DNA from 4 places in the Propionispora hippei DSM 15287 genome. Region 1 is predicted to be linked to each of the others. Evidence: riboswitches for the same ligand, from Rfam matches in the RefSeq annotation. Region 1 holds a riboswitch; each other region holds the start of a gene.
What was found. Region 1 has a riboswitch for cyclic di-GMP ahead of F3H20_RS06565 (methyl-accepting chemotaxis protein). Riboswitches for the same ligand answer to the same signal wherever they lie in the genome.
Positions count from the first base shown of each region.

Region 2: linked by a shared signal. The riboswitch ahead of F3H20_RS00685 (hypothetical protein) and the one ahead of F3H20_RS06565 (methyl-accepting chemotaxis protein) in region 1 are both predicted to bind cyclic di-GMP.
Region 3: linked by a shared signal. The riboswitch ahead of F3H20_RS08160 (tetratricopeptide repeat protein) and the one ahead of F3H20_RS06565 (methyl-accepting chemotaxis protein) in region 1 are both predicted to bind cyclic di-GMP.
Region 4: linked by a shared signal. The riboswitch ahead of F3H20_RS08210 (endo alpha-1,4 polygalactosaminidase) and the one ahead of F3H20_RS06565 (methyl-accepting chemotaxis protein) in region 1 are both predicted to bind cyclic di-GMP.

Region 1 is NZ_FQZD01000009.1:69,817-75,257, forward strand. Features, by position in the region: gene F3H20_RS06560 (GGDEF domain-containing protein) at 61-567, opposite strand; gene F3H20_RS06565 (methyl-accepting chemotaxis protein) at 569-2,554, opposite strand; cyclic di-GMP riboswitch class I at 2,750-2,837, opposite strand; gene F3H20_RS06570 (HAD family hydrolase) at 3,161-3,961, opposite strand; gene F3H20_RS06575 (lactate utilization protein) at 4,325-4,966, opposite strand; gene F3H20_RS06580 (RrF2 family transcriptional regulator) at 5,045-5,441, opposite strand, start outside.
Region 2 is NZ_FQZD01000004.1:128,840-134,280, forward strand. Features, by position in the region: gene F3H20_RS00665 (hypothetical protein) at 1-990, opposite strand, end outside; gene F3H20_RS00670 (PilW family protein) at 1,017-1,502, opposite strand; gene F3H20_RS00675 (hypothetical protein) at 1,532-2,005, opposite strand; gene F3H20_RS00680 (prepilin-type N-terminal cleavage/methylation domain-containing protein) at 2,026-2,523, opposite strand; cyclic di-GMP riboswitch class II at 2,759-2,842, shown strand; gene F3H20_RS00685 (hypothetical protein) at 2,973-3,611, shown strand; gene F3H20_RS00690 (secretin N-terminal domain-containing protein) at 3,583-4,860, shown strand; gene F3H20_RS00695 (YqeG family HAD IIIA-type phosphatase) at 4,889-5,413, shown strand; gene aroE (shikimate dehydrogenase) at 5,441-5,441, shown strand, end outside.
Region 3 is NZ_FQZD01000011.1:114,527-119,967, reverse strand. Features, by position in the region: gene pgaB (poly-beta-1,6-N-acetyl-D-glucosamine N-deacetylase PgaB) at 1-476, opposite strand, end outside; gene F3H20_RS08160 (tetratricopeptide repeat protein) at 498-2,801, opposite strand; cyclic di-GMP riboswitch class I at 2,934-3,018, opposite strand; cyclic di-GMP riboswitch class I at 3,195-3,280, opposite strand; gene F3H20_RS08155 (QueT transporter family protein) at 3,381-3,827, opposite strand; gene F3H20_RS08150 (glycoside hydrolase family 68 protein) at 4,003-5,010, opposite strand; gene F3H20_RS08145 (PTS transporter subunit EIIC) at 5,013-5,441, opposite strand, start outside.
Region 4 is NZ_FQZD01000011.1:128,128-133,568, forward strand. Features, by position in the region: gene F3H20_RS08205 (heavy metal translocating P-type ATPase) at 3-2,453, shown strand; cyclic di-GMP riboswitch class I at 2,681-2,767, shown strand; gene F3H20_RS08210 (endo alpha-1,4 polygalactosaminidase) at 3,028-4,044, shown strand; gene F3H20_RS08215 (NAD-dependent epimerase/dehydratase family protein) at 4,119-5,441, shown strand, end outside.

The sequences.
Region 1 (5,441 bases):
TCTCGGAGGCCCCCATAGCGGCTTTATAGGGTTTGCCCGCCTCTTGCATATATAAGCCAACTAAAAATGGGCCATCTTGCCGCAAAAGCCTTTATAGTCTCTCTCCCGAATTACTGCACGCACCTGCCGATAATGCCGGTATTCTTGCTTATACATAGCTTCATCCGCTATACTCAATAGGGTGTCAATATCAGTCTCTATCCAGCTTTCTATCGCGATCAAACCGGCGCTCACTCTCATGATGAAGTTTAGCGATAAGGATGCCTCTTTCAATTGTTGTTGAAGCTGCCGAATTGTTTGCTGGGCATACTGACGCGAGCATTGAGTGAAAATGACGGCAAACTCATCTCCTCCGATTCGTTCGGCAATTTCGGTTGGACGCAGTACCCTGCGCAACAAAGAGCTGAACGTGCTGATATATCGGTCACCTTCGCGATGACCATACACATCATTAACTTTTTTCAAACCGTCCAAGCCCATAAGCCCCAGAAAAACCTCGTTTTCCTCTTCCTTCGTCTTCAGCAAGGTTGCTTCCAAGCGCTCCCGGAAGGCCCGCCGGTTCTTTATATTAAAGCTTAAACCGGCCTACGGCTCGGGTTAATTCTGCAGCCATTTTAGCAAGGGTTTGACTGGAGGCAGCAATTTCTTCCATAGTTGCCGATTGTTCCTCTGTCACAGCCGACACCGTCTGAGCCTTACTGGCAGCTCCTTTGCTGATCGTGTCAATATCCTTCACAGACTGGATAATTTGCTGGCTGCCACCGGTCATTTGCTGTATAGAGGCAGAAATTTCCCTGGTCTGTTCCGATACGGTATCGATAGATTGGAAAATAGCCTGAAAAGCACGTCCGGACTCTACAACCACTTCCGCGCCATTGCGGACCTCTCTGGTGCCTCCTTCCATGGCCAGTACCGCGTCAGCCGTATTGTGCTGTATTTCAGCAATTAAAGTACTAATTTGCTTCGCAGCTTCCTGTGATTGTTCGGCTAGTTTGCGGACTTCTTCCGCCACTACGGCAAAACCCCGTCCCTGTTCTCCGGCACGGGCTGCTTCAATGGCAGCATTAAGTGCCAGCAGATTGGTCTGGCCGGCCAATCCGGAAATGGTATCGACAATCTGGCCGATCTCCTGGGAAGCAGCTCCCAGCTTGACCACCACCTGCGAAGAATGCGCCACAGCCTTTTCGATATTTCCCATTTGTCTAATGACGTTTTCCACCGTCTTGTTGCCTTCTTGCGCCGTTTCAGCCGACTGCGACGAAGTACCGGCCACCTGGTTGGCATGAGCGGCAATTTGGTCAATGCTGTCCGACATTTGTTCAACAACCGCCGTTGCGCCATCGACAGCCCGCAATTGTTTTTCCGCTCCATCCGCTACTTCTCCGATCACTGCCGCCACCTGAGCAGCTGTCTGAGCCGACAGATCGGCATTGGCATTCAATGTCTGGCTGGCAGCGGCAAGCTGCAGAGCTACTTGCTGGATTTGGGAAATTAAGTTGCAAAGCTGTTGTAGCGTATTGCCAATAGCCCCCTCCAGGCGTCCGACCTCACCCCGTTTGTCCCGGGCGAAGGAAATACTCAAATCACCCTGCGCTACCTGCTCCATTTTCTCCAGCAATTGATAAATAGGGTTTACTAATTGGCGTTTCATAACCAAAAGAATTAAAAAAACCGCAAGCACCAAGACACCCGCACTTAATACGCAGGTTATCAGCATGTTTTTCTGCAGTTGCGCCAATGTATTCTGCCTGTCTAATACCACTTTGATCAAGGCTTTGACCTGACCGGAGTAATCCCGGACCGGAACCGCTACATAAGCCTTCTCACCGTTATTACTATAGCCGTAGCTCATCGCACCGCTGGCCGCAACCTGCCGGGCAGTATCGATCGGCAGCGCCAGCAGGTCTTCATCCGCAGTCGCTGCCAACAGCTTGTCCGTTCCGTCTGGGTTCAACTCATAGCAATAATACTCACCGGGGAATTTGGCCTTTAATTGTTTTTCCAAAAAGACTTTATCAAAATTCATGCCTGTTTCCACCGTACCGACAGGGGCATTATTGAAATAAACTGGCATAACAGCGCGAAAACCCCAGCCGGTAACGCCGGCTTCAATGCCGACAACAGGCTTAAGGGATTTGTTAGCCTCGACTACCGTTTTTCTAAAGCCCGATAAGTCATCACCAAACTTACCCGGCGCATTAATTCGTAAAAAAGAAGTCGCCGGCGCCAGATGGAACTGCATTTGTTCTACGCCCTGCTCCTTAAGCTGCTTATACACCGGGCCAACCAGCCGGAATAAACCTTCCCGGTCCCGCTCGCTAAGCAGGCGTGCCACTTCCGGATTATAGGCAAGGGAAGCGGCGACCGCAGCGGAACGATTCAAATATTCTTCAATACTGGTTTGGACAATCATGTCTATTTTTTTAAATTCCTGTGCTTCATCCTCTAGAATGAGATTCCGTTGATTGCGGTAGCTTAATCCGCCGACAAGCAACAAGCTTATGACAATAACAGCCGTTATAACAATAGTGAGTTGTGACTTTAACATTTTCATAAAAATCCCCCTGACTTTTTGGTATCAACTGTCATTTTCAATCATCGGAAATCGCTTTGCAATGTCCTTAAGGTTGCTGCTGCCCTCCTCTCATCGGAGCTGGTTCCGCCACCTTGGGTTCTGTCCACTTTTTTGCAGTAAGCCGGCCAGGTTTACTGATCGAAAACAAAAAAAACAGGCTACGATTGATATTTCAATCGCAGCCTGGCAGTCATCGGTAGCTAACCCTTTAGACCCATGGCTTTGCGTCCTCACCTTTCGGCTGAGTTTGCCCATTCCATTTATTTTCCTTTTCGACAAATTACAGGAAAATCCTCTTGCTATTCTACAAAACTCACTCATATTTTGACTTTTTCGTCAGCAAGCTCACTGTAGCTATGTCTCACTCAATGGACCACTTCCTGCAGCATGCCGTTCCTGATCCGGCCCACTATATCCAAATCATCAACCTGATAAGTTATATATTCCTATCCGATCTTACTATGCGCGACATTTAGCCTATACCCTAACCCGGAAAACCACTCGGCCGCTGAACTGAAGTTTATATCAAGACAGCCTGATACCCGTCAACGGATACCAGGCTGTCTTCTTTGGCTTAGACAACATTCAGATCACATTATATTTTTTCAGTGCCTTATAAATTCCGTCCTTATCCACATCGTCGGTTACCGCAAAGGCAGCCGCCTTCAGTTCTTCGGTGGCATTTCCCATGGCAATGCCATAGTTCACCTGGCGCATCATCTCCAGGTCATTGCGGGCATCGCCAAAAGCGAAGGTATTGGCAAAATCAATACCCAGTTTTTCGTGCAAAAAGCGGACACCCTTGCCTTTGGTATGGCCGGGCAAGTGGATATCCATGCGAATATTTTCCGAGGTGTACATATCTACCAGCCAGTCTTTTGGCAAACAATCCCGGCAGGTAAGCATCTGTTGTTCGGCGGCAAACATAGCGGTGACCATCCCGGAGTGAATCTCTTCCGGCTGCCAGGAAAATATCCAGGGCTCATCGCCTGATAAGTCGGCACCGAACAATTCCCTATGGCGCTGTAGCACCGGATGATCCGCCGGGCTCGACCAGATACCCAGGCTGCCGGTGAAATTAAACGGCACATCATATTCCTGGAAAAGTCGCAGTAAAAAAGTAAGGTTTTCAGGTTTAAAATAATTGTCATACAGGACTTCCTGGTGAAAAGTAATATAGTTACCATTGCAGCCGATGAATCCGTCAAAATTAAGTTTTTCCAATACCGCTGGCAGCTTGCCCCGGGCCGAAGCCACCACGGCATAATGGCCTTTTTCCTGCAGCAGGCGAACCGCTTCACAGGTGCTGGGCAAAGGCTCATACATACCGCCTGGCAAATGCAGCATGGTCCCGTCAACATCAAAAAACACAATCTTTTTCCCCATAAGCCATTCCTCGTTTTCTTCGTTCTTCGCTATAACATGTTACATTCCTACTCTTCTATATTTATCTCACACAATAAAAATTCCTGCCGTTACCCCTCCGGTACAATTGGACCGCCGAAAGTAACCAAGCCTGGCAAGTTATCCTAAGACATTCTCACCGGGCTTATCCGCTACAGAGTATACTTTAAGATTCCCACTGCCCCTGCAAGCTCTCGCCAGTTTGCACAGTTCCTCCGCCACTACGCTAAAGCCTCTCCCCCTACTCACCGGCGAGGCCAACCTTCATTGGTTCTTACCTCATCGCCGCCCAAATCAAAAGCACCCTGCAAATTACCCGAAACGCAAAGGCAGGCAACCGGTATCTTAATACCCCAGTTCCCTGCCCACAATCACCACTTTGATACGGTCTTTGATAAATTGCCGTTTAATCACGGCAAAGCTGTTACATATCCGTTCCTCACTTTTGCAATCCACACAATATCCCAGCGTAGCGCAGGGCGTCTTCTTGTTTAACCGCTTCGCATCCAAAGGGGCTGCGTAATGTCTTGTCCGTTTTTCCGCTTCCTCCAGATTTCTTACCAGCTTGTTAATTCCAGCCACAATAATAACCTGCTCCGGACCATAGATCATAGCGGCTACTCTACTGCCATTGCCATCAATATTGTATAATTCGCCCTCCTCAGTTAAGGCGTTCGTACTAGCTAGAAATGTATCAGCGCCAAAGCTTTGCCGGTATAGCGCTTTTTTCTCTTCCCGGGTAATTCCCTGCCGGTACTTGTCCAGAAAGTTGTAGCGGCCATTACGCAAAAGATCCAGTATGCCTGTTTCCCCAAGCGTTACCGAGTCTCCCACTGCCACCGTCGAATGCTCGGGGATCAACTGCTTTATCTTTTCTTTTAACGCCAGTTCATCAGCAACATAAAAAGAACCAATATTATGCTTTTCCAAATTAGCCATCGTACGTTCAATCTGCTTGTTTCTATACCATGTTATATGATTGTCCATTCTTCCAATCACGTCCAGTTACATATTTTATCTTTAGTTTCTTAGCAAGTAAACTTGCAGCCAGAAAAAAGCAGAGCCCTATCGCGACTGCCCACGCAGAAACCAATCCAGCGTGGCCGCCCGCTGCTCGGCAGGAACTTTCGTCTGTACCTCGGCATGCAGCCAGGCCAATGTTTTAGCTCTTAGATACTGCCTCATCTCTTCTTCCGCTTCCAGCATGACCACTTTAATTAAACAGGGACACTTTTTGTGTGAGTCCGGCAGGTTTTCTTTGTCCAGCAATATCTCTTTTTGCCTGATCTCCACACAGCGGAAGAAGTGAGAAGCCCCCTCGATGGCCTCCACAACATCCCAAAAGGTGATGGTCTCCGGCGTACGGGCCAACTTATACCCGCCTTTAACGCCGGGAATCGATTTGACAATACCCGCTTTCGTAAGCTTTGTATATACCTTGGAAAGATAGGTCTCAGAAATG
Region 2 (5,441 bases), on a different contig from region 1:
ATCAGTACTTTCGTTATCCAGCGTAATGAAAGAGCCGGTTGCCGGGTTACTGGTGGTTTCATTTAGAATAAGCGTCGTAGTATTGGTCCAGGTAGTTTTATTCGTATTGGCCGTGTTCCAGCTGGCAGAAGCATTAGAGCTTTGCCAGGATTGGTTGCTATAGCCATCCGCCGTAGTACCCCCGATAATCTGCTCATTATACCAGGGATATTGCTGACTGGTAGCATCAGCCACTACCTTTTTTACTAAAATTTGATCAGGTGTTAGTCCAGGATCATATTGCAGTACATAGGCGGACATATCATTAGGCGTACCATTGGCAAGGTAGTAAATTCCATAACCCGTATCATTCGGGTGACTAGGATTAGTGCTGTTAAGATTGATTTTATAGTGGTAAGTAATACCCTTTGCGGCGTAATCAGCATCCCCGTTAAACAGAATCTGATAATAGTCACTGCTGCTTGGTGCCGTCGCGACTCCATTTATTGTATCAACAGTCCAAGGGGCATTATTGGAAGCATTTCCTCCCTGGACAAATTCCGTTAAGGAAACCATGGGAGAAACCAATAAATAAGCTTCTGTAATTGCTTTACTGTTGCCTGAGCGCCCGACAGAGGTAATTTTATAATAAGAATCGGTGTTTTTAACACCGGACGGCAAATTAGCAGTTATTCTTGTAAGACTTATGGTAAAAGTGGGAGAATTGCTGTCAGTACTATCTACGGAAATTGCGGAAGTGTTAAGTTTTGTTGTGTCCCAAATGTAATTTGTTGTGCTTGTATTTTGTACGGCATTCATCCAAGTATAACGTATGCCGGCTTCGGCCGCTGCTTTTGCCTTGATATTATCACCATAGCCAAAACCGGTAAGGCGGCTCAGACCGTTGGCAGAGAGCGACAGATAAGTGGTGGCCATTGCTGCCAGCAGTACCATGGTAGTAATAGCTATAAGTGACGCTGCACCTGTTTGATTGGTAAAAATCCGGCGCAAGGTAATTCCTCCTGTTCCATAGCGTGTTAGTTATTTAAAAGAAATACTGTGCGTGTTAACTGAGTGGTATGACTACCATCGGTGAGCGATAAGGTAATCGTTATGTTTTCCCCGTTAAGACCGGACTGAAAGCTGGCGCTGATGATTTGAACCAGACTGCCGTTCGTTAAGGGGTATTGAGTACCTGAGCCAATTTGGCGGCGGAGTTCATTATTGACTAATGAATACGTAATATTTCCGGCTATGTCGCTACGCTGAAATACCAAGGTGGCAGCAGTACTGTTATTTGCCGGAGTAAGAATTGTAGAGGCTGGAGCGATGTCTTTAGCCATTAGATCCAAGGCCCAGCGGCCTTCTTGCAGCATGTGATTGGTGGAGGTTCCATTGGCTATGGTTTTGGTAGTATTAGCAAAAAGAGGAACGATGGCTGCTAAAATAATTAGCATGACAGCCATTCCTATTAAAATTTCAGTTAAAAAGAAGCCCTGCTTGTTTTTATATCGTTTTATCATACTGAATGAAGCACCTCTATGCTAAATAATCAGGTTGAACTAGGTTGGTTATTGCGAATATAGTATTTAATAAGCGCTACTTGCTTTGTGTTATTACTCCAGGAAACTATGATTTTTACCTGGGCTAGACGGTTCCCGGCATTGGCAGCTGAACTAACTTTTCCATAGATAGAAACTGTTGCTCCCGGCAATGAAGAAAGTGAATTCCTTGCATTTGCCAAATCATTATAAACAACAGTATTCGAGCTGGAAATGTCAATGGCTTGGTAGCTGGTCACCGTAGAGGGGACCAGTGTGGCCCAGTTGGCGATACTTAAGCTTTGTAAAGCGTCTCCGTAACTAGCGGCAATTTGGTAAGCACGGGACTGTTCGCTGTTAACAGAGTAGGTTTTAACCCCCATAGTAACCAGGCTGACAATAGAAATTAGCGCAACACTGGTAATTAAAACACCGAACAGAGAATCCAGCAGCAAAAAACCTTTTTGATTTTCGATTATTTTCATATGATTACCCCAATATAATGTTATATTTCTTCTGTGCGGTAAGCGGGAGTGGAAGATGTATCAATGCGAATTCTTCCCGTCATGCGGGAAATAATAATTGTTTGTTTATTTTCAGTTTTAGGCAGTATGCTGCTTGTTAAAGTAACCATTGTAGCTGTATTAGTGGATAAATTACTCGGATTAAAGGCTAGTGTATTTCCATTTGACGAAGATAGTGTAATGCTGGAAGGTAAGGTCCGGGAGGAAAAGCCGGTGTTTGTCGACTGGTCGGTGATGATTTGATAAGAACCGGTAGCAAAAGTGATGTTAATGGCAGCGCTGGTGTCATCAATCGCTTTTTCCATAGATAACTGCTGCATCGTCCGGATGTCAGCGGCAAGTTGGCTGGTTGCCGTTGTTAAATCATTTTTGGCAATGCCATACCGGAGGTTTATCCCTGCAATCCCTGCCAGAATTCCTAAAATAGCAATAGCCACAAGCAATTCAATTAGAGCAAATCCCTTTTGTGAACGAAACAAACGATACCCTCCCTGCCTCCGGTAAATACGTGAACCTTGTTTTATTTCCATATCTACGTTTTATTTAATACTATCTATTTACATTTGACAATACTTTTTATGGAAATTTATTATACTTTATAGTTTTCAAAGTTATTTTTAATTATATCGACAAATTGTGGCAATTTTAGATGTTGACAAATGATCAAAAATGAATGATGATAATAATTGTGATAATTTGACGAGATCTATGCGTTTTTTACATGGAAGTGATGAATACTGGTTTGTATTTGGACGCTTGAACCAGTAGGAGCAGGTAGCGTAACCACCCATCTGAAATTTTCAGATGGTTTTCTTATTTTTATGGAGGATTTTATTGGGAGATTATCGAAGAAAAAAATGGCTTATTGAGTAATAATGGTAATTTGTTTAATTTTTTATTTTGCCAATAAAAGGCGGTGCGATCTTTATTGAATATAAAACAAGATATGTCTTCTTTATCGTCAAAAATCATTGCGACTCTTGCGATAGGTGTTATGGCACTTGCCCTATATTTAGTAGTTATCCCGGCTAATGAGGACAACCCTATTGCACCGACAGTCTCCAATGGCCAAAGTTCTAAAGTGGCAACGCAGAAAACAGCGGCAAAAGATTCTAATGAAACAAATGTAAGTTTTCCTGTTGTTGAGAAGCAGGGCACTGTTCGCAATCCTTTCGCTATTCCGCCGGAGTATATGGACAGCAAGGATAAGGGAACGGATAGTAAATTGCCGGTAACACAGCAACCGGTGCCGGATGCGGGGCAGGTGGCAGCCGGGATAAGTCCAGCAGCACTTGAATTACCTAAATTTAGTGTTACAGGTATAGTCAGCAGTGATGATGGGCAGCAACTGGCCGTCATTAATGATGGCAAGCACTCCAAGGCATACCGCCTGGGAGAACAGGTTGGTGCATATCAGGTAGAATCAATTATGTCAGACATGGTGGTGGTTTCTGGACCTGCCGGACAATTGACATTGCCGATCACTAATAATATAAAAACGGAAAAAAGCATGGCAAAAGAAAGGACAGGTAACGGGAATGATTCAACTCATAACGTGGCGCAATAAGCTAGTTGCTATAGTGGCAGTAGCCATACTTCAGATCTTTGTCATTTTGCCAGTAAGCTTTGCTAATCCGGAGTCGGTCAGTTTAAACTTTGTGCAGGAAGATATCCGGGTTGTGTTACATACGTTGTCATTGTTAAGTGGAGTCAATATGATCATTGATGAATCGGCAGCGAAGGAATCGCCAAATATTACAGTAAGATTGGACAATGTTTCATTGGATACCGCCATTGATTTAATAGCTCAAGCAAAGGGGCTGACCTATCATAAAGTAGATAATACAATTATTTTTGACCGGGCTGATGTGGCTGATTCGGCAGTTATTAAACTGCAGTATGTGACAGCGCAGGATATGAAGTCAACAATTGCTTCGGCGGCAGAAGGGTTAAAAGTGAAGCTGGATACTGATATTCCTTCTAATACTTTATTGGTCACCGGTTCATCGCTAGGTATTTCCCGGATAAAACAGATTGTCGATGAGTTGGATAAGCGACCGCAGCAGGTAGAACTGGAGGCTAAAGTGGTTGCTATCAGCAAGTCTGCCACTAAAGATTTAGGGGTGACCTGGAACTGGGATGAGACCCCCAAAACGTATGAGTACACGCCGGCAGGAACCAGTTATGATTCTACCACTGGTACAACAACAACTACTACCCAGCCTACAATTACTCGCCATACAAGCCTGGCCGATGGTTATCCGGGCATAATTCAATACGGAAGGGATCCGGACGGACATCCTTATGAATTTTATTATACGGCTAAAATCAATGCGCTTGTCAGCAATGGCAATGCTAAAATTTTATCGCAGCCCAAAGTTACGACAATTAACGGTAAACAAGCCCGCATACTTATAGGCGACAGGGTTCCGGTGCAGACTAATACGGTAGCTAATGGAACAACTTCCACTTCTACCACCTATGTGGATACCGGGATTAAGCTAACCTATACCCCCATTGTAGGCGCTGACGGACAGATTACCGCTAATGTAAAGACAGAAGTTAGTACGCCGCAATTGGTTTCTGATATCAAACAATATCAGATCACGACGCGGGAAGCGGAAACGAATGTACGAATGAAAGATGGGGAAACGATGGTGATTGGTGGTTTGATCGGCAGTCAGGAATCGAAGACATACACAAAAGTTCCCTTTTTGGGTGATCTGCCCATATTGGGAACACTGTTTAGAAGCGTCAGCAATTCTGGCAGCGAGTCGGAGATTGTTATATTCTTAACTGCCCATGTTGTTCAATAAAACTTAGTCGCTTGGTTAGGAGGCTCTGGTGAATTTTTCCGACAAACTTTTTTGCCCTGACTTGCGTGTAAAAACTCTTTTGGACATTTCCTGGGATGTATTTGTGAACAATGATCTTAAGGGATTGTTGCTGGATATAGATAACACCTTGCTTCCCTGGGGAGAAGGCCAGGTTCCTAATGATATTAGAACTTGGTTACAGGGGGCTAAGGAACAGGGGATGCATCTTTGCTTGGTTTCCAACAGCTATGAAAGACGAGTAGCTGAAATTGCCCGGAGTATTGATGTCAATTATGTGCATTGGGCGCGAAAACCGGCTAAATACGGTTTTCGCAAAGCCATCCGGGAAATGAACTTATTGCCGCAAAATGTTGCCGTTATTGGCGATCAAGTGTTCACTGACATCTGCGGCGGCAATCGTCTTGGCTGCTATACTATTTTAGTTGTTCCCTTGAGCAAAAGTGAATTTTTTACAACTAAATTGCTTCGTCTACTGGAGAGCCGATTGCTGTCCAGACTGGAAGAAAAAGGATTACTGACTAAATTAGATTAGATTAATTAATAGGATTGAGGAACTCATA
Region 3 (5,441 bases), on a different contig from region 1:
CGATGCATGTCATGGGAGTGAGAGGCTACGTCGATTAAGCCGGAACCCTCCATTTCCCTTATTTGCTGCCAGGTTACCAGCGGTCCGAGTTCAGCCGGCGCATAATCCAGCCAGGAAGTAACAATGGCTATCATTCCGGGATAACGATATTCTTTCAGTAATGGAAACACCTTGGTATACACCGACTGATACCCGTCATCAAACGTGAGCAGCACCGGTTTATCCGGTAATGCGGCACCGGTTTGGCTGGCGGCAATATATTCTTTAAGTGAGATCGGCGTATACCCCTGTTCTTTTAAATACGTCAAATGACTTTTTAAATTTGCCGGTGTTACAGCATATATATCCTGCCCCGGTTGGTCGGTTACATTATGATAACACAATACAAGAACCGCCTTGGCATTAGCCAGGGAAGGAGGGCAAATCAACAGAATTAGCATGCAAAAAACAAGGACACCAGTAATTTTTTTGTTCATAATAGCCATAACTCCCCCTGCCTACCAGGAAAGCTGGTAGCTCACATTGTATTGGCGGTCAGAAAACTGCGGTTTTCCGCCTGTACCGGTTGAATAACCGGTACGCAATCCATATTCTACACTAACAGTAAGTGCCTGATTACGGGAAATATGATAACCATACTCGGTCCGAAGCGAAGTACTGGTATCCATCGGCTCCGGCCGATCACGCCCTACTCCTATCTCAAAGGAAGTTTCCCAATAATGCTTGGTAAAATTCCAGCGCTGACGAAGGCCAAGACCATAGGCTTCCCGGCAACGGGGACTTTCGTAAACCGGCTCCACCCCATCAATCATCTGTTTTTTAAAGCCTGTTCTGTCGGCATAACCAAACCAAGACAGTTGTTTTGCTCCGGTATCAACCATCACATGGTCCCAGTCCAGGTTTATATCGTGCCGCCGGTTGCGGTCCGAATAATTTGCGGCTGCCATCATGACAGACAGATTGTCTTTAAGTCCAATTTGCCGGTTATACGCCAGTTGATACTCTGTCGCCATCATATGACTGGGCAGTGCCTCTGCATCCATTACCGGTGTGCGGTTTATACTAAAATCAACTCTGCTTTGTTCACCAAAATAGCGACTCGTGGTCAGGTGATACCCATCCAGCCTGCCGTGAGTACGACCCTGATCCAGCCACAACTGTACCATATGTTTCATGTCGGTGTATCGTCCGCCAACAGAGTTTGTTCTTAATACGGTTTCTCCCTGGCCGTCAGAAATCCATGTACTGCCGATTCCTGCCAATATGTCCACCCGGTCTGTCACCCGCTGTTCGCCGGTCAATTGTAGGCGATGATCCTTATTTCCTTTATAATCTCTGCTGCCGGTAGCGTTAACAGCCAGGCTGCCCTGCCAGCGTTCTTCAAAGGTCCTCAGCGCCTGAGCCGTCATTGGATTCGCACTATACCTGTCCAAACCTGTCACGGCCTGCCTGGCAGAATAATAATCGCCTCCCGGCACAGCCGTATTAACAATCCCGCTATTGGCGGCAGGTTGTGTCCCCGGCAAAGCAGCCAACGACAGATATTGTTCGTAAGCTTCTCTGATCAGCCCCTGGCGATAAAGTACCGCAGCAAACTGCTGGCGAAACGCCGCATAATCGGGATAGGTATGGATTATGGCCTGGTACAGCTTTTTCCCCGCCTCGTACCGTCCCATTGCAAAAAATGAATCGGCATCCCCGGTAATGACCATAGCCTGTTCTGCAGCCATATTGATAAGTTCCCGATACAATACCATCGCCTGTTTTTCCTTAGAGCCTGTCAGCATGTACGCATAAGCCAGGCTGTGCCTATCGCTGGGTAAGCTTTCCCCCTGCTCTAAAATGCTGCAATAAATACCTATGGCCTGTTGGGGCAGATAGAGCCGCAAATAAGAGTCCGCCAGCGCGCGCCGTCCATAGGCAGGAATCTCCCGGTAATTGGGCCATAGCTGCGTCCCTTCTTTAACTGCAGTTGTATAATCACCGTACAAAAACAATGCCAGCACGTAGTCACATTGCATCTGAACCGTCGCACTTTTATCACGGATTGTAGGCCGTAACAGTACAATAGCCTGCCGGTACGCATCATGTCTAATAAATTGAGCCGCCATCTCGCCACGCAACGTTAGCAGAGAAGCTTTTAATGCCGGGTCATTCCATCCATCGACAGAAGCTAGGGCAGTTTCTATTAACTTAGCCGCCCCGTCTGCATCACCGCGTGCCAGTAATATATTAGCCTTGCCACTGTAAGCAGCTAAGTTGTCAGGTTGTTCTTCCAGCAGGATCGAATAAATACGCTCCGCTTCATCAAAACTCCCCGTATGTACCAGACTTTCCGCTTCCCACAACCGAGCCTTCCTATTTCCTGTCATAGCCGATTGATGATATAGCTGCCAGGCGTCGTTAAAATGGCCGGTCTTGAAATACGCCTGAGCCACGTTGATTCTCACATAATCAGGTACGGCCGGGAACGACTTTATTCGTTCCTCATACAACTGAACCGCTTTTGTATATTCTCCGGCCCAAACTGCAACGACGGTATAATCGAATACAATATCCGCTTCCGTCTCATGGTCAACCATTAAATTTTCCAGTATCGCCAAAGCCGGCCGATACTCTCCGCCCCTTGCTAAAGTAACCGCATATTCCCGTGCCGCATCCCGGTTCTGGTAGGACATTTCAGTTGATTGCCCAAGCGTGTCCGGTAGCGGTTCCTCTTTTGCCATAACAGATGTATAACACACCGCACTTCCCAAAAAAAACACTAAAGTAAGTAATGCCAATACTTGCTTGATCCTCATGTACACTCCCCTAACAATAGCTTTTATCTTTCGCTTTCACGATCGAAGTGCGTGTTTCCCATCCCGCCCACCTGGCACCGGCAAAATGCACCTTCAAAAACAAAAAACAACCGAATTACAAAGTTCTTGACACTTTGCAACCCGGCTGTCATAACAAAAATGTTTTAGACCCTGAGCTTTGCGTCCCCGCCTTTCGACAAGTTTGCCCGCTATATATATACCATTATCAATATGTATTAAACAGGTTAAATTCCTATGAAAGCCCATTTATTCAAGATAAATACATTAGTCATTCTAACAAGTGTTCCGATTTATGTCAACAGGATTTTTATTCTTCCATTGACAAACATTTACTGCAACAGACAAAAAAAGCCGGATTACAAAGCTTTCGTACTTTGCAACCCGGCTTTCATAACAAAAATGTTTTAGACCCCTGGCTTTGGTTCCCTGTATTTTTGACAAGTTTGCCCAATTCCGCTAGCTCTTGCCAGCCGATGCTATCCATTTACTGCACAAATATAGCAAATATTTTTCATTTATTCAACTATAGTCTAACTAGCTCGATTCATCAACGGCAAATTACTGAATCCTTTGGGCGGCTTTAATCAAAATTACCCCCAGTGTTCCAATGACCACGGCCTCACCGATAAAGACAGAGCCAAACACCGACCAATAAGGCATGTCAAACAGATAAGCCAAATAAGCACCGACCACGACGGCATTAATGATCACCGGGAAGATATAGGCGGCCTTGCTTTCTTTAAAGCGCCGTGTCAGCCAGGCTGCTGCCAGTGTGGCCAGACTGCCAAAGACCACATCCATGACTCCGGCGCCGCCAATCATATTAGCCAGCAGGCAGCCGACAAACAGCCCCCACACCGCTTCCCCATACAAAATAGGTAGCACGGTAAGCGCCTCGGCAATCCGGAATTGGATGACACCATAGGAAATAGGCTGAAATACCACCGAAAGTACTACATAAATGGCGGCAATCACCGCCGCCTTCATTAATTTTTTCTGATTCATACTAATCCTTTCTCATACAAATAAAATATTTCACTCTCCTATTCGACCAATTCGGCTATAGTCCTTCTGTCACAGTCCCGCATCCTGTCTGCCGAACTAAAAAACAAGGAAAATTTGCCGGCAGTACCAGCGAAATCTCCTTGTTATCCATAGCGGCAGCACCCCAACTACCCGACTACTTTTCCAACATCATTTTGCCTTGTTCATCGTATAGAACCCGTCTGGGAAGCGACAGACGGTATGAAGCCTCGGTCGCGGCAAAGCCTTCATCGGGACCAACGCCCCAGGCTAAGAACACATCTTGTTCCTTCGTGTCTTTTACAATCCGTCCCGTATAAAGTCCATCCGCCGTCCCACTAATCACATTGTCCGTAGCCATTGGCTCAAACTGACCGTCCAGACGGTCGGCAACGAGGTAGAGTTCACCGGTCTGCGGCTTTGCAGGTAAAATAGCCTGCTGATGGGCCGGACTGTACCAATCTTTTTTCACGGCAAACAATAAATACCATTTACCCTGGTGCCGGTGCAGCGTGGGGACCTCCATATCGACAAAAGTATGAGGGGAAGCGGCCGGCGGGAGCAGCTCCCAATTCAGTAAATCCTTTGACCTGGCCCGGCCGATGCAGCCACGGCTGCGCGGTTCACCCCGCTTGTCCCTTGCCGTAAAAAACATATAGTAGGTGCCGCCCGTTTCGTCTAAAATAACAAAGGGGTCCCGGCAGCCTTCGTGGCGATTGTAGGCCTCCGCCTGATTTTCATAATACTCGCTGCCGCCGACCGACAAGACCGGATTATACTCATACTTATGCCACAGCTTCAAATCCTCTGACCAAGCCACCCCGATGCGCTGCGTATGACCCATATACCCGTTTTCCAATACTTCCTGACGGCAGCGGGAGGTGTAAAACATATAGTAACGGCCGTCTTTTTTTATTGTGCACCCGGTCCAAATGGACACGCTGTCCCAATCAGCCGGATTTTCACTGGCCTCCAGCACGGTTCCCCGGGGCTGCCAATCCCTCAGGTTTTCCGATACGGCATAACCGACGCTGGCCGCGCTATGCCGCGAATGGGCATCCTGTTTTAGGGGAGCCTGCAAATGGTACAGATGATACTTGCCGGCTTCGGCAAAAAGCCAAAAATCCCATAAGAAATACCCGCAAGGGGCATATGTTTTATTCATCTTCACGAATCCTCTTTCCCTGACAAAAATTTTCTTTCCCGATCAGCTTGGCCATCGGGAATCCCTAAAATCCAGGCGGCACTAAACGCACTGACAAAAGCGATCATAAAGCCGGCAGCATATAAAAGTACATCACCCTCCTGAATGATCGCCAGTAGCGACAGGGCCGACAAGCCCAGACTAATGGCCTTCACCTGCATCATGGCAATGAAGCCGCCCCCTAAGGCGCCGCCAATAGCGGCAGCCGCAAACGGCCTTACTAACGGAAGATTTACGGCAAACATGATAGGTTCGGTAATACCTAACAGGCATACGGGAAGAGCGTTGACAATCACCCGTTTTAGCTGGCGGTCAGCGGTTTTAAAATACACAGCCAAGGCAGCGCCGGCCTGTGCCGTGTCTGCCATGGCAAATATGGGCAGCAGCATATT
Region 4 (5,441 bases), on a different contig from region 1:
GTATGAATAAAATGCAAAGTGAAAGTTTGGTAACGTCTTCCTTTAAAATTGGCGGCATGTCCTGCGCCGCTTGCTCCAGCCGGGTAGAGCGAGGCTTGGCCGGTCTGCCGGGGGTGGTCAAGGCGGCGGTCAATCTGGCAACCGAAAAAGCTTCGGTTACCTACGAGCCTAAAGAAGTCAGTCTGCAGGAGCTGGCCAGGAAGGTGGAGGACTTAGGATATCAGACGTTTAAGGAAAAATATGAGTTTAATATAACCGGCATGCACTGCGCCGCTTGTTCAGCCAGAATAGAGCGGGCTGTCAGCAAACTGCCCGGCGTTTATCAGGCAGTGGTTAATCTGGCGGTGGAGAAAGCCGTTATTGAAGTGAATCCGGATGAGATCACCAGTGCCATGCTCGTCGCTAAAATTGAAAGCCTGGGCTTTGGTGCGCAACCGATTGCCGATAATGCCGGCGGCGAGGCCGGTACCGACCGTGAAAAGGCCGCCCGCCAACAAGATATAAAGCGGCAGCAGTTTAGGCTTGTCCTTTCGGCCATATTCTCGCTGCCCCTGATACTGGCTATGGTGTTACATCTGATGGGAAGTGACGGACAGGTGACGGCGCTGTTGATGAACCCGTATCTGCAGTGGTTTTTGGCCACACCTGTCCAGTTTATCGCCGGTGGGCAGTTTTACCGGGGAGCTTACCTGGCTTTAAAAAACGGTGGTGCCAATATGGATGTGTTGGTCGTGTTGGGAACGTCGGCTGCCTATTTTTACAGCATTGCCAATATGCTGTATTCGCCGCATAATTTGTATTTCGAAACTTCGGCCATACTGATTACGCTGATTATTCTGGGTAAGCTGCTGGAAGCCAGGGCCAAAGGGCGCACTTCGGAGGCCATCAAAGCGCTCATGGGACTGCAAGCCAAAACAGCCCGGGTGGTGCGGAACGGCAAAGAAGAGGAGATCCCTATTGACCTTGTACAGGTCGGTGATGTCTTAGCCGTCCGGCCGGGAGAGAAAATTCCCGTTGACGGCGTGGTGGTGGAAGGCACATCAACGGTTGATGAATCCATGCTGACCGGGGAAAGTTTGCCAGTTGAGAAAACGGTCGGCGATGCAGTGACCGGTGCGACTCTGAACCGGGTGGGGGCCTTTAAGTTTAAGGCCGCCCGGATTGGCAAAGATACGGCTTTGGCTCAGATTGTGCGCATTGTGGAAGAGGCCCAGGGGTCAAAGGCGCCGATTCAGCGGTTTGCCGACGTGGTTTCCGGTTATTTTGTACCGGTAGTAGTGGGGCTTGCCGTGCTTACCTTTCTCGTTTGGTATGTGATCGTCGATGCCGGTAATTTTTCACGGGCCTTAGTCAATTTTACCGCGGTACTGGTTATTGCCTGCCCCTGCGCTTTAGGGTTGGCAACGCCGACCTCGATTATGGTAGGGACCGGCAAAGGGGCTGAAAACGGCATACTGATCAAGGGTGCCGAGCATTTGGAACATGCCCACCGGATTACCACGCTGGTTTTGGATAAAACGGGGACGATTACCAAGGGTGAGCCGGAAGTAACCGATTTTACTAATTTGTCCGGTATGGCTGAGGCTGAACTATTGTCGCTGGCTGGGGGCGCGGAAAAAAACTCCGAGCATCCCCTGGCGCAGGCTATTGTCAGCTATAGCCAAAAACAGGCTGCATTGCTGAGTGAACCTGCAACGTTCACGGCGATTCCCGGTCATGGGGTTGAGGCTGTGGTCGCCGGCAAACGCATTCTGCTGGGGACCCGGAAGCTGCTGCAAGAGCAGAATATTGACTTTGCCGGGCATATTCCGGCCATCGAAGCGATGGAGCAGCAGGGAAAGACTGTCATGCTGATGGCGGTCGAGGAAGAACTGGCCGGGTTGTTTGCCGTTGCCGATACGGTGAAACCGCGGTCGGTGGAGGCCATAGCCCAACTGCAGGCGCTGGGGATCGAGGTTTGGATGCTTACCGGCGACAACGAACGGACAGCCAGAGCCATTGCGGGGAGCGTGGGAATCACCCATGTTTTGGCGGAAGTTCTGCCTGAAGATAAAGCGCGAAAAGTAAAGGAACTGAAAGGTCAGGGGAAGATTGTTGCCATGGCCGGTGACGGTATTAACGACGCCCCGGCTTTAGCAACCGCCGATGTGGGGTTTGCTGTTGGAACAGGAACCGATGTGGCCATTGAGGCCGCCGATGTTACCTTAATGAACAGTGAACTGACCGGTATTGTGGCTGCTATACGGTTAAGCAAAGCGACGATGAAAAACATCAAGCAAAATCTGTTCTGGGCCCTTGTCTATAACTCCTTGGGCATCCCGCTGGCTGCCGCCGGCTATCTGTCGCCGGTCATCGCCGGAGCGGCGATGGCCTTCAGTTCGGTTTCGGTTGTGACCAATGCGCTGCGTTTGAGAAATTTTGAACCCTATCATAAGGCTGAGCTTATAAAATAAAACAGAGACTATTCTTTAAATGATAAAACTTATTTAAAGAATAGTCTTTTCTTATATTTGCAGGGCTGCATTACTTATTTTTGAACAGTTTTTTATATAGCGTAATAAATTCTAGATATAAAGCGTTTTTTGGGCAAAATAGGTGAGTTATGAATAATTTTCAAGGTATTTCTTGACAATTTAAATTTTTTTATTATAATGAAGCTTATGTTGTTAGAGGAAAATAATACAAGATATGGCAAACTTGATGAAAATCAAGGTCGCAAAGCTATGGGTCTAAGTACAGTTTTGTATATGACTGCCAAGTTGCTGATGTAACTTGGCAGTCATTTTTTTGTGTTTTTTAAAAGGGATGAATTTGACTGGTTGAAAAAAATAATAAACTATACTTTCGTATAGTGTCAAATTTGTAAACCTTTACTATAGTTACAAATGCTTTTGCGCAGTTATCATAACAATTTTCCATAAATCTTATTGCAATGACAGACATAATAGTTAGTTTTCATTTTATCTATTATCTATCTTGGATTTCTATAAAACTATTTGAAAACATAACCTAGGGGGGAGAAATGGATTGGGCAAGGGAAGTACCTTAATTTACAGCCTGCTAATAGTTATGGGCGGCATTTTTTTCTTTTGTACGGTAAGAAATGAAGTGGTGGCAGCAGATATTCAATATAAAAAAGAAATGGTCTTATTGATTGAAGAAATCAGCAACTATGCGAAAAAGAAAAATCCTTATTTTCAGGTAATCGGCAATGGCGGACTGGATTTATACCGTCAGGAAAATCTTGATGATGCGTTGATCAAAAGATTACTTAATCATCTTGATGGAGTTTTAGTGGAGGGGCGGGCTTATACCTGGGGAAAAACGGAGGATGATCAGGCGATGCATACTATGCCGACAACTCCTGACGCTAAAGATTTTATTGACTCCTCGTTAAGTTTGCCTGTAGCCAATCATCTACCGGTTTTTATCGTGGACTATTGCCAGGATCATAACCAGATTGATGATGCATATCGGGAGAATCGTGCGAAAGGGTATATTTCTTTTATCGGAAGCCCTGATCTTAATACCATTCCTTCTTATCCACGGGATTTGCCGTGGGAATTTAACAAAAAAATTAGTCGTCTTGATCAGGTGCACAGCTTTCTAATTTTGTTGAATCCCGGAAATTTCAAAAGCAAGGAAGAGTATCTGCGTAAGCTGCGCAATACGAATTGCGACTTGCTGATTATCGACCGTTATTTTGATAATCAACCGTTGTCCAGTGCCGACGTGGCTTCGCTTCGTGTAAGGAAAAACGGCACTTCCCGGCTGGTATTTGCTTATCTAAGCATTGGTGAAGCGGAAAACTATCGGCCTTATTGGCAGGCGTCCTGGTCAACATCCCCTCCCGCCTGGATTGCGGAAGAAAATCCTGATTGGCAGGGGAATTTTAAGGTGAAATATTGGACTAAAGAGTGGAAAAAGGTTTTATTCGGTTCTCCTCGGACTTTACTTGATGAGATTGTAAAAGATGGCTTTAGTGGTGTTTTTTTAGATGTCATTGATGCATACGACTATTTCGAGAACAAGCAAGTCATGTAATTTTTGTATATTTTCTCAGCGTGGTAGTGCAAACAATTGCAGTTTGTTTATTATCAAATATTGGAGGAACAGCAATGAACATACTAATCACTGGCGGTTGTGGTTTTATCGGATCACATGTTGCCGAACGTTTTTTTAAAGAAGGCCACAAAATTTGTATTATTGATAATCTTTCTACCGGGACGAAAGCCAATCTCAGTGTTGACTATGATTTTTATCAGCTTAATGTAACGGATAAAAACTGCGAGGAGGTTTTCCGCACGAATAACATCGATTGTGTTATTCATCTTGCGGCGCAAGTCGACGTTGCCGTTTCCAATGCGGATGCTTATCTGGATAGTGAATCCAATATACTTGGCTTAATCAACATGCTGGACCTGGCTCGCAAATACAAAGTAAGGAAATTTTTATTTGCTTCATCGGCAGCCGTATATGGGAATACTGAGGATTTGCCTATTATTGAAAATACAGAGCTCCAGCCTGTATCTGTTTATGGAATGAATAAACAGGTAGGGGAATATTACTGCCGGCAGTGGTCTGAACTGTATGGACTGAAAACAGTCATATTACGGTTTGCCAATGTCTATGGCCCGCGTCAAGGTCTTGCCGGCGAAGCCGGAGTCGTATCTATTTTTATGCAGCGCATGCTGGAAGAAAAAGAAGTGGTCGTTTATGGCGATGGCACACAGACTCGTGATTATATTTTTGTGGAAGATGTGGCCGATGCCGTTTTCCGGGCCGCCACTAGTAAAGTAACCTCGCAAATCATGAACGTAGCAACAAATACGGAAACCAGCTTGGCAGATGTAATCGCTGCGTTGGGAGACATGCATGCTATTAAAGGCGTGCGCTTTGCCGAACGGCGAACCGGTGAGGTGGCTCATTCAAGACTGGATAATTTTCTTGTCAGACAGGAGTTGGGCTGGCAGCAGAAATACTCTTTGCGTGAGGGGCTTGCAAAAACTTACACGTGGTATCAAGCTCATTGGACGGAGCAAGCCACTGCGGCCGCCATTGACATGCCAAGCAACAGTTTTTCCCGGTGGCGGCCCCATATAGAGAATTCAGGCATGTTTATTCTGATGCTCCTATTTAGTTGGAACAGCCTATATGGAGGAACGATTGATTACCGCCTTGGCCTTGATTACAACTATATTTACATTGGGCTTATGGGCATTTTATATGGCAAAAAGCAATCTTTGCCGGCCGTAGCTTTTTCAGCGGTTCTTTTTATTGGCACGGCACTGGCACGGGGCGGGGATTTTGTATCCATCATGTATCAAGCTCAATACTTGACTCACCTGGCCGCTTATTTGTGCATTGGAGTTGCCACAGGTTACGTACGGGATAATTCGGAACGAATAGCAGCGGATAAGCAGATGGAGCTGGATGCAATA